DNA from 2 places in the Paenibacillus sp. RC334 genome. Region 2 is predicted to be linked to the other one. Evidence: a T-box and tRNA genes for the amino acid it is inferred to sense, from the RefSeq annotation. Region 2 holds a T-box; the other holds one or more tRNA genes.
What was found. The T-box of region 2 lies ahead of ileS (isoleucine--tRNA ligase). A T-box ahead of a tRNA ligase gene usually reads a tRNA of that ligase, here a tRNA-Ile.
Positions count from the first base shown of each region.

Region 1: it encodes a tRNA-Ile, which carries the amino acid that the T-box ahead of ileS (isoleucine--tRNA ligase) is inferred to sense. The anticodon was not compared.

Region 1 is NZ_CP125370.1:65,215-73,208, forward strand. Features, by position in the region: gene dnaX (DNA polymerase III subunit gamma/tau) at 1-274, shown strand, start outside; gene QMK20_RS00315 (YbaB/EbfC family nucleoid-associated protein) at 320-631, shown strand; gene recR (recombination mediator RecR) at 658-1,257, shown strand; gene QMK20_RS00325 (DUF2508 family protein) at 1,470-1,781, shown strand; gene QMK20_RS00330 (pro-sigmaK processing inhibitor BofA family protein) at 1,778-2,053, shown strand; rRNA gene QMK20_RS00335 (16S ribosomal RNA) at 2,517-4,074, shown strand; rRNA gene rrf (5S ribosomal RNA) at 4,234-4,350, shown strand; tRNA gene QMK20_RS00345 (tRNA-Ile) at 4,389-4,465, shown strand; tRNA gene QMK20_RS00350 (tRNA-Ala) at 4,487-4,562, shown strand; rRNA gene QMK20_RS00355 (23S ribosomal RNA) at 4,828-7,755, shown strand; tRNA gene QMK20_RS00360 (tRNA-Ser) at 7,887-7,978, shown strand.
Region 2 is NZ_CP125370.1:3,611,639-3,619,632, forward strand. Features, by position in the region: gene QMK20_RS16625 (RluA family pseudouridine synthase) at 1-478, opposite strand, end outside; gene lspA (signal peptidase II) at 480-971, opposite strand; gene QMK20_RS16635 (TraR/DksA C4-type zinc finger protein) at 1,208-1,936, shown strand; gene QMK20_RS16640 (DUF5665 domain-containing protein) at 1,968-2,363, opposite strand; gene ileS (isoleucine--tRNA ligase) at 2,506-5,595, opposite strand; T-box leader at 5,672-5,959, opposite strand; gene QMK20_RS16650 (DivIVA domain-containing protein) at 6,125-6,634, opposite strand; gene QMK20_RS16655 (YlmH family RNA-binding protein) at 6,806-7,588, opposite strand; gene QMK20_RS16660 (YggT family protein) at 7,597-7,854, opposite strand; gene QMK20_RS16665 (cell division protein SepF) at 7,862-7,994, opposite strand, start outside.

The DNA.
Region 1 (7,994 bases), 2.4 Mb from region 2:
GGCGTTTAAGAACAACATTCACCGTGAAACTACTGAAAAGCCTGCTAACAAGCAGGTCATTGAGAAGGTTCTGCATGAACAGTTGGGCCATCCCTATCGTCTGGTGACAATGATGCAAAAGGATTGGAATGCTGCGATTGAAGGAGTTCCCGATCAGCCTGCCGAAGAATTCCAACTGGAGCAGGAGCATGACGCACCGGGAAAGTCCAAGGAGCCCTGGATTGATGAAGCTATTGAACTTTTCGGGGAAGATTTGGTAGTTATAAAGGATTAAAATCAAAGTGTCTGGATGTATACTTCATTAAAGGAGATGATTGAAATGAACAATATGAACCAAATGATGAAGCAAGTGAAAAAAATGCAGGAGCAAATGCTGAAAGCCCAGGAGGAGCTTGGCGGAAAAGTAATTGAAGGTACTTCCGGCGGCGGTGTTGTGACTGTAGAGGTAAACGGACATAAAAAAGTGCTTTCCATCACAATCAAACCGGAGGCTGTAGATCCTGATGATGTGGAAATGCTGCAAGATCTCGTGTTGACTGCTGTCAACGATGCTTTGTCCAAAGCAGATGAACTGGCTAATGATGATATGGGTAAATTTACAGGCGGGATGAAAATTCCAGGCCTGTTCTAGACTGCGCATAAAGGAGAAGCATACTATTGTATTATCCGGAGCCGATTGCAAAGCTGATTGATGCATTTACGCGCCTGCCGGGGGTGGGGCCTAAGACGGCCGCCCGGTTGGCTTTTCACGTTCTGAAAATGAAGGAAGACGATGTGATTGATTTTGCCAAAGCACTGGTCAATGTGAAACGCAATCTTCACTTCTGTTCCGTCTGTGGCAATATTACGGACACGGACCCTTGTCGGATCTGTCAGGATAAGACAAGGGATGCTTCCGTCATTTGTGTTGTTCAGGATTCCAAGGATCTGGTAGCTATGGAGCGCACCAAGGAGTTTAACGGCTTTTATCATGTGCTTCATGGAGCAATCTCTCCTATGGAGGGAATTGGTCCTGAAGATATCAAGCTCAAGGAATTATTGAACAGGCTTAGTGATGAACGCATCAAAGAGCTGATTTTGGCTACGAATCCGAACATTGAAGGAGAAGCGACGGCCATGTACATTTCTAGGCTGGTGCGTCCTTTTGGAATCAAGGTTACTCGTATTGCTCACGGATTGCCGGTAGGCGGGGATTTGGAGTATGCCGATGAGGTTACGCTGTCCAAAGCGCTGGAAGGCCGCAGAGAGCTGAACTAATAAGTACAACTATACGTTATAGATATTTTTAGTGCCGATAAATCTTATGGATTTTCTCGACAATCTGGGGGCCTTTATGGCTCCTTTTTATTTTGTGATGATATGACTGGTATAGATGGTTCCTGTTCTAAGTTTGTCCTCTGTTAAATAAGTATGAATAAGGTAGTCTTACAGACTGTGCACATAATTCAGCTTGTGAGGAGGATGAATGGATGTGGGAACGGGTGAAGCAAAATTTTCGTCGACAGGAACACGGCAAATCGGAAGCAGAGCATCGTCAGGAGTTGTTTGCCCAGATTCGGGCTTCGCATGCGGAATGGCTAAGAGCGCATCGGTTATTTCATGAAGCTACAGGCGAGGACGAAATCGACTATGCCATTTTTGTTCTGGAAGCTGCGGAGCGTAAATATCAGATACATTTAAAATGTGCCAAAAAGCAAGGGTTGCATCGTTTCCACCTGCCTGCAGATGAACCGGGGTATGCCAATGACGCGGGCCGTGTTCATAAACGGAGAGCCGAATGAGAGGTGCTGTCTGGCTTGTTCTGATTGCTTGCGTTGTGGTACTGTCATGTCTAATCCTCAAAAAACGTCTGGGTATCGGCTGGCTTACTGTGTTTGGGGCGCATATGGCTCTGGTGGCAATTGCGCTGTATGTCATTAATTATTCGGGGTGGATCACGCAGGTGTATATCCCTATTAATCCGGTTACGATGGGGGCTGTAACGGTTTTGGGATTGCCCGGAATTGCACTTTTACTGGGATTGAAAATGATATTGTTTGGACAGGCTATGTGAGTGTGTATAGAGTTTAATCAAGGAACGAGGATTGTTTAATATGCGGAGCTTTTTGGCAAGGGCAAGCGAAAAGTGCTTTTGTTTTAAAATATAGTTGACGGGGAATTCGATTATATGATACATTAATTCTCGGCCCTTAAAGCCCGGGAATTTTTTTTGAGAATAACGCTGAAATGAAATTGAAAAATAATTTTAAAAAAGTGTTGACTTAAATCCCAAATGTATGTTATATTAATCAAGTCGCCGCTGAGATGCGGTGATGAAACAAAGTAAGAGAATATGAAGGTTTGATCTTTGAAAACTGAACAACGAGTGAGTACGGATTTTGCTTGCAAAATCCAACGCTGAGATTTTGGTACATGCCGTCAGGCTGTATAAAATGGAAGCGAACAATGAGATATTTTATCTCGTCAGTTTCAAAATGAGCATATCGCTCTTTCTATAAACTAACTTCGGTTGGTCTTTAATGGAGAGTTTGATCCTGGCTCAGGACGAACGCTGGCGGCGTGCCTAATACATGCAAGTCGAGCGGGGTTGTTTTAAAAGCTTGCTTTTAAAACAACCTAGCGGCGGACGGGTGAGTAACACGTAGGCAACCTGCCCATGAGACTGGGATAACTACCGGAAACGGTAGCTAATACCGGATACATCCTTTCCCTGCATGGGGAGAGGAGGAAAGACGGAGCAATCTGTCACTGATGGATGGGCCTGCGGCGCATTAGCTAGTTGGTGGGGTAAAGGCCTACCAAGGCGACGATGCGTAGCCGACCTGAGAGGGTGATCGGCCACACTGGGACTGAGACACGGCCCAGACTCCTACGGGAGGCAGCAGTAGGGAATCTTCCGCAATGGGCGAAAGCCTGACGGAGCAACGCCGCGTGAGTGATGAAGGTTTTCGGATCGTAAAGCTCTGTTGCCAGGGAAGAACGTCTTGTAGAGTAACTGCTACAAGAGTGACGGTACCTGAGAAGAAAGCCCCGGCTAACTACGTGCCAGCAGCCGCGGTAATACGTAGGGGGCAAGCGTTGTCCGGAATTATTGGGCGTAAAGCGCGCGCAGGCGGCTCTTTAAGTCTGGTGTTTAATCCCGAGGCTCAACTTCGGGTCGCACTGGAAACTGGGGAGCTTGAGTGCAGAAGAGGAGAGTGGAATTCCACGTGTAGCGGTGAAATGCGTAGATATGTGGAGGAACACCAGTGGCGAAGGCGACTCTCTGGGCTGTAACTGACGCTGAGGCGCGAAAGCGTGGGGAGCAAACAGGATTAGATACCCTGGTAGTCCACGCCGTAAACGATGAATGCTAGGTGTTAGGGGTTTCGATACCCTTGGTGCCGAAGTTAACACATTAAGCATTCCGCCTGGGGAGTACGGTCGCAAGACTGAAACTCAAAGGAATTGACGGGGACCCGCACAAGCAGTGGAGTATGTGGTTTAATTCGAAGCAACGCGAAGAACCTTACCAGGTCTTGACATCCCTCTGATCGGTCTAGAGATAGATCTTTCCTTCGGGACAGAGGAGACAGGTGGTGCATGGTTGTCGTCAGCTCGTGTCGTGAGATGTTGGGTTAAGTCCCGCAACGAGCGCAACCCTTATGCTTAGTTGCCAGCAGGTCAAGCTGGGCACTCTAAGCAGACTGCCGGTGACAAACCGGAGGAAGGTGGGGATGACGTCAAATCATCATGCCCCTTATGACCTGGGCTACACACGTACTACAATGGCCGGTACAACGGGAAGCGAAAGAGCGATCTGGAGCGAATCCTAGAAAAGCCGGTCTCAGTTCGGATTGCAGGCTGCAACTCGCCTGCATGAAGTCGGAATTGCTAGTAATCGCGGATCAGCATGCCGCGGTGAATACGTTCCCGGGTCTTGTACACACCGCCCGTCACACCACGAGAGTTTACAACACCCGAAGTCGGTGGGGTAACCCGCAAGGGAGCCAGCCGCCGAAGGTGGGGTAGATGATTGGGGTGAAGTCGTAACAAGGTAGCCGTATCGGAAGGTGCGGCTGGATCACCTCCTTTCTATGGAGAATCGTTTCCTGCAACGGAAACATTCAAATCAGCAGGTACAACGTACCTGCGAACGGATATTCAATTCGGTTCATCACATCTGTGTGAATGAAATGAATATCCAAAGCGACTCACTCGTTGCTCAGTTTTGAGAGCTTAAACTCTCAAACGTTTGGTGGCGATAGCGGAGGGGTTCCACACGTACCCATCCCGAACACGACCGTTAAGCCCTCCAGCGCCGATGGTACTTGGACCGCAGGGTCCTGGGAGAGTAGGACGTCGCCAAGCGCAACCACTAAAGAAGAATTTCTTTGGTGGTTTATTATGGGCCCTTAGCTCAGCTGGTTAGAGCGCACCCCTGATAAGGGTGAGGTCGGTGGTTCGAGTCCACTAGGGCCCACCATATAACTTTATATTACTCTTTGGGGCCATAGCTCAGCTGGGAGAGCGCCTGCCTTGCAAGCAGGAGGTCAGCGGTTCGATCCCGCTTGGCTCCACCAATTACAACTTCATCAAAAAAACTGCATGATGATCATCAACTCTTCGGAGTTTGAGCGATAATCACACAGGATACAGTTTCGATGAAACTGTATTGCACCTTGAAAACTGGATACCGAAACGAAATTGCGTTTTAGAATATTCCTTTACGCTGATCTTGTGTAAACAAGTGAAATAAAGGTAGCAGGTAAGGAAAGATATTTTGCCTTTGGTAAACATCATTCTTTATCGAACATCGATATTTTCTTTCTTTGAAAGAAAAATCTAGGTTAAGCTACAAAGAGCACACGGAGGATGCCTAGGCGCCAGGAGCCGACGAAGGACGTGGCGAACAACGATAAAGCCTCGGGGAGCTGTAAGCAAGCTTTGATCCGGGGATGTCCGAATGGGGAAACCCGGCTGTCTTCATCGACAGTCACTTTCTGCTGAATACATAGGCAGAACAGAGGCATACCAGGGGAACTGAAACATCTAAGTACCCTGAGGAAGAGAAAACAATAGTGATTCCGTCAGTAGCGGCGAGCGAACGCGGATTAGCCCAAACCAAGGAGCTTGCTCCTTGGGGTTGTGGGACGTCTCACATGGAGTTACAAAGGAACCGGTTAGATGAAGAGGTCTGGAAAGGCCCGCCAGAGAAGGTAAAAGCCCTGTAGTTCAAAACTTGTTCCCTCCGAGACGGATCCCGAGTAGTGCGGGGCACGTGAAACCCCGTATGAATCCGGCAGGACCATCTGCCAAGGCTAAATACTCCCTGGCGACCGATAGTGAAGCAGTACCGTGAGGGAAAGGTGAAAAGCACCCCGGAAGGGGAGTGAAATAGATCCTGAAACCGTGTGCTTACAAGAAGTCAGAGCCCTATTGATGGGTGATGGCGTGCCTTTTGTAGAATGAACCGGCGAGTTACGTTCCCGTGCAAGGTTAAGGTGAAGAGCTGAAGCCGCAGCGAAAGCGAGTCTGAATAGGGCGAGTTAGTACGTGGACGTAGACCCGAAACCGGGTGATCTACCCCTGTCCAGGGTGAAGGTGCGGTAACACGCACTGGAGGCCCGAACCCACGCATGTTGAAAAATGCGGGGATGAGGTGGGGGTAGCGGAGAAATTCCAATCGAACCCGGAGATAGCTGGTTCTCCCCGAAATAGCTTTAGGGCTAGCCTCGGAATAAGAGTCGTGGAGGTAGAGCACTGATTGGGTGCGGGGCCCGCAAGGGTTACCAAGCTCAGTCAAACTCCGAATGCCATAGACTTGGTTCCGGGAGTCAGACAGTGAGTGCTAAGATCCATTGTCGAAAGGGAAACAGCCCAGACCATCAGCTAAGGTCCCCAAGTGTGTGTTAAGTGGGAAAGGATGTGGAGTTGCACAGACAACCAGGATGTTGGCTTAGAAGCAGCCACCATTGAAAGAGTGCGTAATAGCTCACTGGTCGAGTGACTCTGCGCCGAAAATGTAACGGGGCTAAACACGCCACCGAAGCTATGGCTTGATATTTAGGTATCAGGGGTAGGGGAGCGTTGAATGTGGGTTGAAGGTGTACCGTAAGGAGCGCTGGACTGCATTCAAGTGAGAATGCCGGTATGAGTAACGAAAAGATCTGTGAGAATCAGATCCGCCGAAAGCCTAAGGGTTCCTGAGGAAGGTTCGTCCGCTCAGGGTAAGTCGGGACCTAAGGCGAGGCCGATAGGCGTAGTCGAAGGACAACAGGTCGAAATTCCTGTACCACCGTAATCCGTTATGAGCGATGGGGTGACGCAGTAGGGTAGTGACGCGGACTGATGGATGTCCGTCTAAGCAGTGAGGCTGGTGTGTAGGCAAATCCGCACATCGTAAGGCTGGGCTGTGATGGGGAGCGAAAATTATAGTAGCGAAGGTCATGATCTCAGACTGCCAAGAAAAGCCTCTAGCCAGGAGAAGGTGCCCGTACCGCAAACCGACACAGGTAGGCGAGAAGAGAATTCTAAGGCGCGCGGAAGAACTCTCGTTAAGGAACTCGGCAAAATGACCCCGTAACTTCGGGAGAAGGGGTGCCTCGGTAGGGTGAATAGCCCGAGGGGGCCGCAGTGAAAAGGCCCAAGCGACTGTTTAGCAAAAACACAGGTCTGTGCGAAGCCGCAAGGCGAAGTATACGGGCTGACGCCTGCCCGGTGCTGGAAGGTTAAGGGGAGTGGTAAGTCCTTCGGGGCGAAGCTATGAACCGAAGCCCCAGTAAACGGCGGCCGTAACTATAACGGTCCTAAGGTAGCGAAATTCCTTGTCAGGTAAATTCTGACCCGCACGAATGGCGTAACGACTTGGGCGCTGTCTCAACGAGAGATCCGGTGAAATTTTAATACCTGTGAAGATGCAGGTTACCCGCGACAAGACGGAAAGACCCCATGGAGCTTTACTGCAGCTTGATATTGAATTTGGGTACGATCTGTACAGGATAGGTGGGAGCCAGCGAGACTTGAGCGCCAGCTTGAGAGGAGGCATCCTTGGGATACCACCCTGATCGTATCTAGGTTCTAACTTGGTACCGTGATCCGGTACGAGGACAGTGTCAGGTGGGCAGTTTGACTGGGGCGGTCGCCTCCTAAAGAGTAACGGAGGCGCCCCAAGGTTCCCTCAGAATGGTTGGAAATCATTCGAAGAGTGCAAAGGCAGAAGGGAGCTTGACTGCGAGACCTACAAGTCGAGCAGGGACGAAAGTCGGGCTTAGTGATCCGGTGGTACCGCATGGAAGGGCCATCGCTCAACGGATAAAAGCTACCCTGGGGATAACAGGCTTATCTCCCCCAAGAGTCCACATCGACGGGGAGGTTTGGCACCTCGATGTCGGCTCATCGCATCCTGGGGCTGAAGTAGGTCCCAAGGGTTGGGCTGTTCGCCCATTAAAGCGGTACGCGAGCTGGGTTCAGAACGTCGTGAGACAGTTCGGTCCCTATCTGTCGTGGGCGTAGGAAATTTGAGAGGAGCTGTCCTTAGTACGAGAGGACCGGGATGGACGTACCGCTGGTGTACCAGTTGTTCCGCCAGGAGCACCGCTGGGTAGCTATGTACGGAAGGGATAAGCGCTGAAAGCATCTAAGCGTGAAGCCCCCCTCAAGATGAGATTTCCCAATTAGTAAGACCCCTTGAAGACGACGAGGTAGATAGGTTGGGGGTGGAAGTGCAGTAATGCATGGAGCTGACCAATACTAATCGGTCGAGGGCTTATCCTAAGTATAGGACGCAATGGAGTTTCGGATCCAGTTTTCAGGGTGTAACCTTGAAATTACGCTTGGTATTCTAATTCACTATGGTGATATATAGAATAACGCGCGGAATTTTTGCTAAGTGAGTCCATTTACATGGAGAGATACCCAAGTGGCTATAAGGGGACCCTCTGCTAAGGGGTTAGACTGCGAAAGTGGTGCGAGGGTTCGAATCCCTCTCTCTCCGCCATTTAGGACAAGCTAGC
Region 2 (7,994 bases):
CCTTATCAATACGATGGACGATACCTGGACGCAATTCTCCGTTAATGCCGGAAAGATCATGACAGTGGTACATGAGTGCGTTGACCAGTGTTCCCGAAGAGTGTCCCGGTGCAGGATGTACAACCAGACCACGTTGCTTGTTAATGACAATGACGTCCGAATCCTCGTAAACAACATCCAGCGGAATATTTTCCGGTACAATATCTACACTCTCCGGCTCAGGTACGGATAATGAAATTCGATCACCTTCAGCCAGCTTGTAATTCGCCTTGATCGCTGTCCCGTTCACCAGCACCCGACTGTTCCCGATCCACAATTGAATCTGGGAACGGGACACATCCCTCATTTCTTCGGCGATATATTTGTCTATACGTGTTTTGGCATCCCCGGATTCCGCTGTCCATTCCAGAAATTCACCCTCCAGTTCGTCCTCATAAGACAAACCTGTGGCTTCGCCGTTTTCGTTTACTTCTTTCATGCTATGACTTCCCTTCAATGCTATCACTGCCATTACCTTTGTTCCGACGCGATTCCAATAATGTATCCAAAATAATCAGTGCTACACCAATGACAATCGCCGAATCTGCCACATTAAAAATCGGAAACGTATAGCTTCCAAAATTGAATTGAGCAAAATCAACCACTTCCCCTGAAATAGCCCGATCCAAAAAGTTACCGACCGCGCCTCCAAGTACCAAACTTAATGCAACTGGAAGCAATTTCTGCCCGGCCTTTACCGTTTTCCGCAAGTACCATATGATACCGATCACCACCACAATCGTAATCACGATAAACAGCCAACGCTGGCCTTCCAAAATCCCAAAAGCGGCTCCCCGGTTACGATGGGACGTGATTAGAAAGAAATTGCCGATGACTGGTATCTGCTCGTACAATTCCATGCGCGTAGCCACCAAATATTTGACTCCCTGATCAATCAAAAAAATAATTAGCGCAATACCAAAATAAATCACAGTCCTTCGTCACTCCGATCTGCTTATATCCGTTGTCGAACCCATTTATTGTAGCATAAGCCTTCTCAGATCGTCCACGAATCCCCAAGCTATTGGGCCTGGATTACGAATGAAATCAACTCCAGCGCATTTGATCAGAATTTCCTATGTAAAAGAGGTCTTTCCGGTGCAAACTACAAGGAGCATAACCGACAAAACGTACGCGCAGGTTAAACCTAGAATAAGGAGTGGATTCCATGTCCCCATTGACGGAGCAACAATTGCAGGGATTGCGTAACGAACTGCTGGAACGTAAAAAGGAGATTGAACATCGTTTGCAGGACAACGATCATTATGGACTCGGCGATTCCCAACGCGATCAGACCGGCGAGCTTTCCCCTATTGATAATCATCCAGGTGATTTGGCTACCGAAACGTATGAGCGAGCCAAGGACATTTCCCTATTGGAGCACGACGAATTTCAATTAGAACGTATCGAATCAGCCTTAATGGCAATGGATAAGGGAACCTATGGCATTTGTGTAGCCAGCGGCAAACCAATTCCTTATGAGCGTCTGCTAGCTGTTCCCTATACCATTTACTGCAAAGAATACAGCCCTGAAACGGAAGTTTCCAACCGACGCCCGGTGGAGGAGGAATTCCTCGCTCCCGCATTCGGCAGAACAAGTCTGGATGAGCGTGAAGATCAAAACGGCTTTGACGGCGAGGACGCCTGGCAAATCGTTGAAAGCTGGGGTACATCGAATACACCTGCTATGGCCGAAAGTGGAGAAATTCATAGCTACGATGATATGGAAATTGAAGCCAACGATGATAATATGGGCTTCGTAGAGCCTTACGAAAGCTTTGTAGCCACAGACATATATGGAAAAAATATATCTGTTGTCCGCAGTTCCATTTATCAGCGTTATCTGGATGATGGCGAGGGCGAAGGTCTGCTGGATCCGGATACGCACGAAGAATAGTTAAACCAAATCCTAACAGGTAAACAAGTACCTAGTAGGTGTTTAGCTGCAGTTGTCGTTGCACAATCCGTACAATATCAGCAATATAATCACCGATGATCGGCAAATTCAGCGCTCCCAACACTTGCAACACATAGATAATGGTCGCCGCGAAAAAAGTAAATCCAAGCGCGATACCGAGCCCCCGAGACAGACCTGATATTAAGTTTAGCCATAGCAATCGCCAAGGCTTGTTGAGCAACAGGGCATAATCAGCAATGCGGCTGCGTTCCAGCTGCTGCGACACGGAACGCACCAGCTTTTCTACACGGCTTAGCTGGTCAGCCTGATCACCTGCTGTACCTAGATTTGTGACTACAGCCCCTGTACTTCCTCCGTTCATGCCTTGGCGGCTTCTGCCCTGTCTGCGCCTTGATCGTGCGGTCATGCACAATCCCCCTTTTCCCATACTGCCCTGAACGCAGCAAACGAGCCGAAGCATGTAACGGAGATCATCCATCCGTTTCCAATGCTTAGGCTCGTTTTTTATATGCTGCCTGTTATTGTATTATGGGACAGGGGTCTTGTAATTATTCCCCAATATGCACGCCGATAGTTTTACCGTTCACTTCTACGCGTTCCACAGGCTCGGCTTGACCAAATGTCACTGTCGTTACCAATACGTTCTCACGCAACACCGAATCGAAGTTTTGAATCGCCTGACGTAGCTCACTATCTACATCCAGCGTAAGTGCCACATACTTTTCAATCGGCAGATCCAGCTTCTTACGGTAATCCTGCACCGCACGAACAACCTCACGTACCCAGCCCTCTTGCTCCAGCTCAGGCGTAATGTCCGTGTTCAATGCTACGGTTAAACCATAGCCGGAAGCGGAAGCAAAGCCTTTCTTAGCTTTTTTCTCCACCAGCAATTCCTCGGCTGTAACCTGCAACTCTTCCCCTTCTGGAGAAGCCACGTTCAGCACTCCTTTTTCCACAACCGACCGGGTATCTTCAGCAGACATTCCTTTGAAAAAGTTTTGCAGGAAGCCGACATTTTTGCCGTATTTCTTGCCCGCTACCTTCAAATTCAGCTTCAGCGTGAAGTCTACAAAGCCGCTATCGTCCGTTTCAACATGAATATTTTTCACATTGATCTCATCCTTGATGATTTCCTCATAACCACTCAGATCAAAATCCTGATCCATGGACAAAATCAATTCGGATAACGGCTGACGCGTTTTCAGCCCCGTTTCGTTACGGACATTGCGCGCCAGTTCTACTACGCGGCGAGCCGTCTCCATGTCACGTTCCAGTTCCAGATCAATCAGGGCTTCATTTGCAGTTGGATAATCATCCAGATGAACGCTTTCTCCGTTGCTCAGGTTCAGGTAAATATCCTCAGCCAGCATCGGCGTGAACGGCGCAAGCAGCTTCGCTGTGGTCAACAACACCTCAGTCAGTGTACGGTACGCATCCAATTTATCTTCTGTAAGGCCATTGCCCCAGAACCGATCACGCGAACGGCGGATATACCAATTGCTCAGTTCATCCACGAACGACTCAATCGCTTTGGACGAGTTCAGGAAATCGTTCACAGCCAGTGCTTTGTCCACCACCAGAATCAAGCTGTTGAGACGGGACAAAATCCAGCGATCCAGCTTGTGTGCCGATGGCTTGAACGGATGCTGCGCCGGTTCAAAACCGTCGATATCCGCATACAAGGTCAGGAAAGCGTGTGTATTTACGAGCGTATCTACCAGCTTCGATTTGGCTTCGCCTACAATGCCCTTGGAAAAACGTTTGCTATTCCACGGTGCACTATCGGACAACAAAGCCCAACGGAAAGCATCTGTACCATACTCGTCAATCACTTCCCATGGATCAATCACATTTCCCTTGGATTTGGACATTTTCTGCCCCTGCTCATCCAGTACGTGGCCTGTCGCCATAACTGCTTTGTAAGGAGCTTTCCCTGTAAGCATGGTCGAAACAGCAAGCAAGCTGTAGAACCAGCCACGAGTCTGGTCAATACCTTCACAGATCATGTCTGCCGGGAATTGCTGCTCGAATGTTTCATTATTTTCAAACGGATAATGATGTTGGGCAAAAGGCATGGAGCCGCTGTCGAACCATACGTCGATCACTTCCGGTGTACGGGTCATTTCGTATTTACCGCATGTACTGCGAACCTTGACTTCATCTACATATGGCTTGTGCAGCTCAATGTCAGCTGGTACGTCACCAATCGCACGTTCCCGTAGTTCAGCAATACTATGCGGAGCGAACTGCTCTCCGGTTTCCTCACAAACCCAGATATTCAGCGGTGTGCCCCAATAGCGATCACGGCTGATGTTCCAGTCCACCAATTCCTCCAAAAACTTGCCGAAGCGTCCTTCGCGTATATGACCCGGATACCATTCAACTTCGTTATTGTTGGCAATCAGTTGATCCTTGATGGCGGTTGTTTTGATAAACCAGCTATCCATGGCATAGTACAATAGCGGAGTATCACAGCGCCAGCAGAACGGATAACTATGCTCGTATTTTTCCTTGCTGTACAGCAAGCCTTTTTCCGACAGCATTTTAACAATATCCACATCACAGTCCTTTACAAAACGGCCTGCAAAATCAGTGATTTCCTCTACATAGTTACCCTGGAGATCCACCACATTGATGAATCCAACGCCATTTTCACGGCATACCCGGTAATCATCCTCGCCATACGCCGGAGCCATATGAACAATACCTGTACCGCTGGAGTCGGTTACGAACTTCGCACCCAGAATCTGATTGCCCTTCTCGACTTGGAAATACGTAAATGGCGGAGTATACGTTTGACCTACCAGTTCCGAGCCAGACAACGTGCCAATCACTTCATGATCGCCTTTAATCACGTCTCCGACGAGGTTTTTGGCAACGATGTATACACCGTCTTCCTGTTTTACACGAGCGTATTCCAGATCAGGATTGACGGCAAGTGCCACGTGACTCGGCAAGGTCCAAGGTGTTGTCGTCCAGGCCAGCACATATTCACCACTGCTATGCAGCTTAAATTTGGCCGTGGCACTCAGGTCTTTTACGTCTTTGTAGCCCTGTGCCACTTCATGGGAACTCAACGTTGTTTGACAATCTGGACAATACGGACTTACGCGATGACCGCGATACAGCAGACCCTTTTCGTGAATCGTCGCCAGAATGTTCCACACACTCTCGATATAGTTATTATCCAGCGTAATGTATGGATTATCTAGGTCTGTCCAGTAACCGATAGCTTCGGTCAGATCACGCCATTGCTGCTCATACTCAAACACGCTGGCTTTACATTTTTTGATAAACTTTTCAACGCCGTATTCCTCAATTTCAGGCTTATGGGAAATGCCCAGTTGCTTCTGTACACCCAATTCTACTGGTAGCCCATGGGTATCCCAACCCGCCTTACGTACGACACGGTACCCCTTCATCGTTTGGTAACGGCCAACAAAATCCTTAATCACACGGCCCAGCATGTGACCGATATGCGGTTTACCGTTGGCTGTTGGCGGACCTTCATAAAATACAAAGTTTGGCTTACCCTCACGATGCGTGATCGTTTTGCGGAACGTGTCCTCCTGCTTCCATTTGCTCAGGATGCGCAGGTCGCGGGACCGTGCCTTTTCTTTGACATCTACTCTGTTCATAATGTCATTCTTCCTCTCTGTTCATCAGTTTCTGTAGCATTCTCTGAAAAAAAGCAACAAAAAAGCCCCGTCCCTGTAAAGGGACGAGACTGTGCTCGCGTTACCACCCTGATTCCGTAAACAGACCATTTTCAAAAAGACTGGTCCCGTCACGGCTCTCCGAGCCCTACTCAACTACAGCAGGGCGCCATTGTAACGTATGGCACACGGTGATAGCTTACACACGCCGGATAAAACTCAAGCGCTTCAGCTCACTTCTCAGGGAGGATCTTCGGTCATGTTCTGAACGTTGGCTTGCACCGGAAAAAGGCCAACTCTCTGAGGGACAAAAACATGACGTACTCATTCCCATCAACGAATTACAAATGTTAAATTCATCGGGATATTAAATCAGCAGCTTCGCTGCCCTGAATAACAACCCATTACCCAACGGATAACGTGATATTCAGTATAGTATTTACAGTTATAGCCTGTTTGAAGATAAAAGTCAACCCTGACGAGACCCAATCATCGCTGTCAGAAATGACGATTAATAAATCTCTTTCATTTCACGCTCACGCTCCAGCACTTCGCGTTCACGATTTTCAAGAGCTTCCCATCCGTCCTGACTTAACAAGTCAAGCTGCGCCTCCACCAATGTACGAAAACGTGCCCGGTAAATCGAAGCCTGCTTCTTCAGTTCCTCGACCTCCAACGCAATTTTGCGGGATTTGGACAACGCTTCATTCACAATGCGGTCCGCATTTTTTTCCGCTTCCTTCACGATGAGCTGCGATTCTTTCTTGGCATTGTTACGGACTTCATCAGCCGCTTCTTGCGCCACGATAATCGTCTTGCTCAACGTATCCTCAATGGTCGAAAAATGATCGAGCTTTTCCTGAACATTCAACAGCTGTGTACTCAGTTCTTTATTTTCACGGATAACGCCCTCGTAATCCTTGATCACCTGATCCAAAAATTCATTGACCTGATCTTCGTCATAACCGCGAAGCCGGCGGGCAAATTCCTTGTTATGTATATCCAATGGCGTTAATGGCATGCCGTCCACCTCCTATAAGATTGACAAAAAAACATTTTCCGCGTCACGACGCTCACTATCATCTATCGGTCATCATACCCCGTTTTGTGAATGCTGTACAGAGCAAAATCGTTCCAGTTCTCCGCTATAGCTTAATTCTTTCGACAGAAAGCTCGTGATTCCTGCCTCCAGCTATATAAACTTGCCAATTTTGACACGGAATCTTCCTTTTTTTGTCATTCCATCTGTTTCCAGCACTTTGAAACGCCCAAACCCCTGCATGGAAATAACGTCCCCCGCTTTAAGTGAAGTGGATGGATTCTCCTCCACCTTCCAATTCACCCGGCAACGTCCGGCCCGGATCGGAGTTAAAATCTTGCTCCGGCTGAGCTTGTACACATCACTGGCAATGCCATCCAGACGCAAAGAAGCCACCGTCAGGTCCAGCGGCTCCAATGCAACATCCTTCGTCCGCAGATTTTCTGGAGGCAACAGTTCGGTCCACACATGAACACGATGAACCTGCTGTAAATGCATTGTAATAAAATCGCTGATCTCTGAAGCCACCAATACATGGCACCCATCGTCCAGCACATGAATATCCCCGATTTTTCCACGCTTGATTCCAAGTCCCAATATCGCACCCAAGTAATCACCGTGCTCCAACGTATTAATTTTATGATCATCGGACAAAACGGAAAGAACCTGAATCCCCATATTCTCCTCGTCCAAATACGAATAATCGGGCGCAATCAGCGCCCGCTTTCGTTCCGATGCCTCATAGCCGCCATCTATCCTAATCGTGACCTTGTCTTCCTTCGAAGCAAGCGTCTCCAATATGTACAGTTGACGCGGGTCCAAAAAATCAGTCAGCTTCTGCTCATGATAAGCCCCCGCATGACTGATCCATTCGGAAGCGCGATCTACATAATCCCGTTCATCCGGGTGAAAATGCTCATAAATCTCGGTTCGCATAAGTCCTCCTAGACGAAATTGCTAATTAAAGACATCAAACCGTACGACGCAAAACGCAGAGCAATCAGCGCAACGATGGGTGAAATATCAATCATCCCGAAGATTGGCGGTATAAATCTGCGAAAAGGAGACAAATACGGCTCCACAAACTTGGCAAGTAAATCACCGATTACACTTTCTCTTGCATTAGGAAGCCATGACATCAGGACATATGCAATGATCATGTAAGAATAAATCTGAAATAGCCAACCGATTACCTCGATCAAGAAAAGCTCACCTCATTCTGTTAAGTTCTTGTTCAGTGTCAGCTAGTATTTCCGTAATGGAGCCTTGAATTTCAACCGTATCCGGTGTACACAGGAAAATATTATTGCCCACCTTGGAAATCCCCCCGCCCAACGCATAT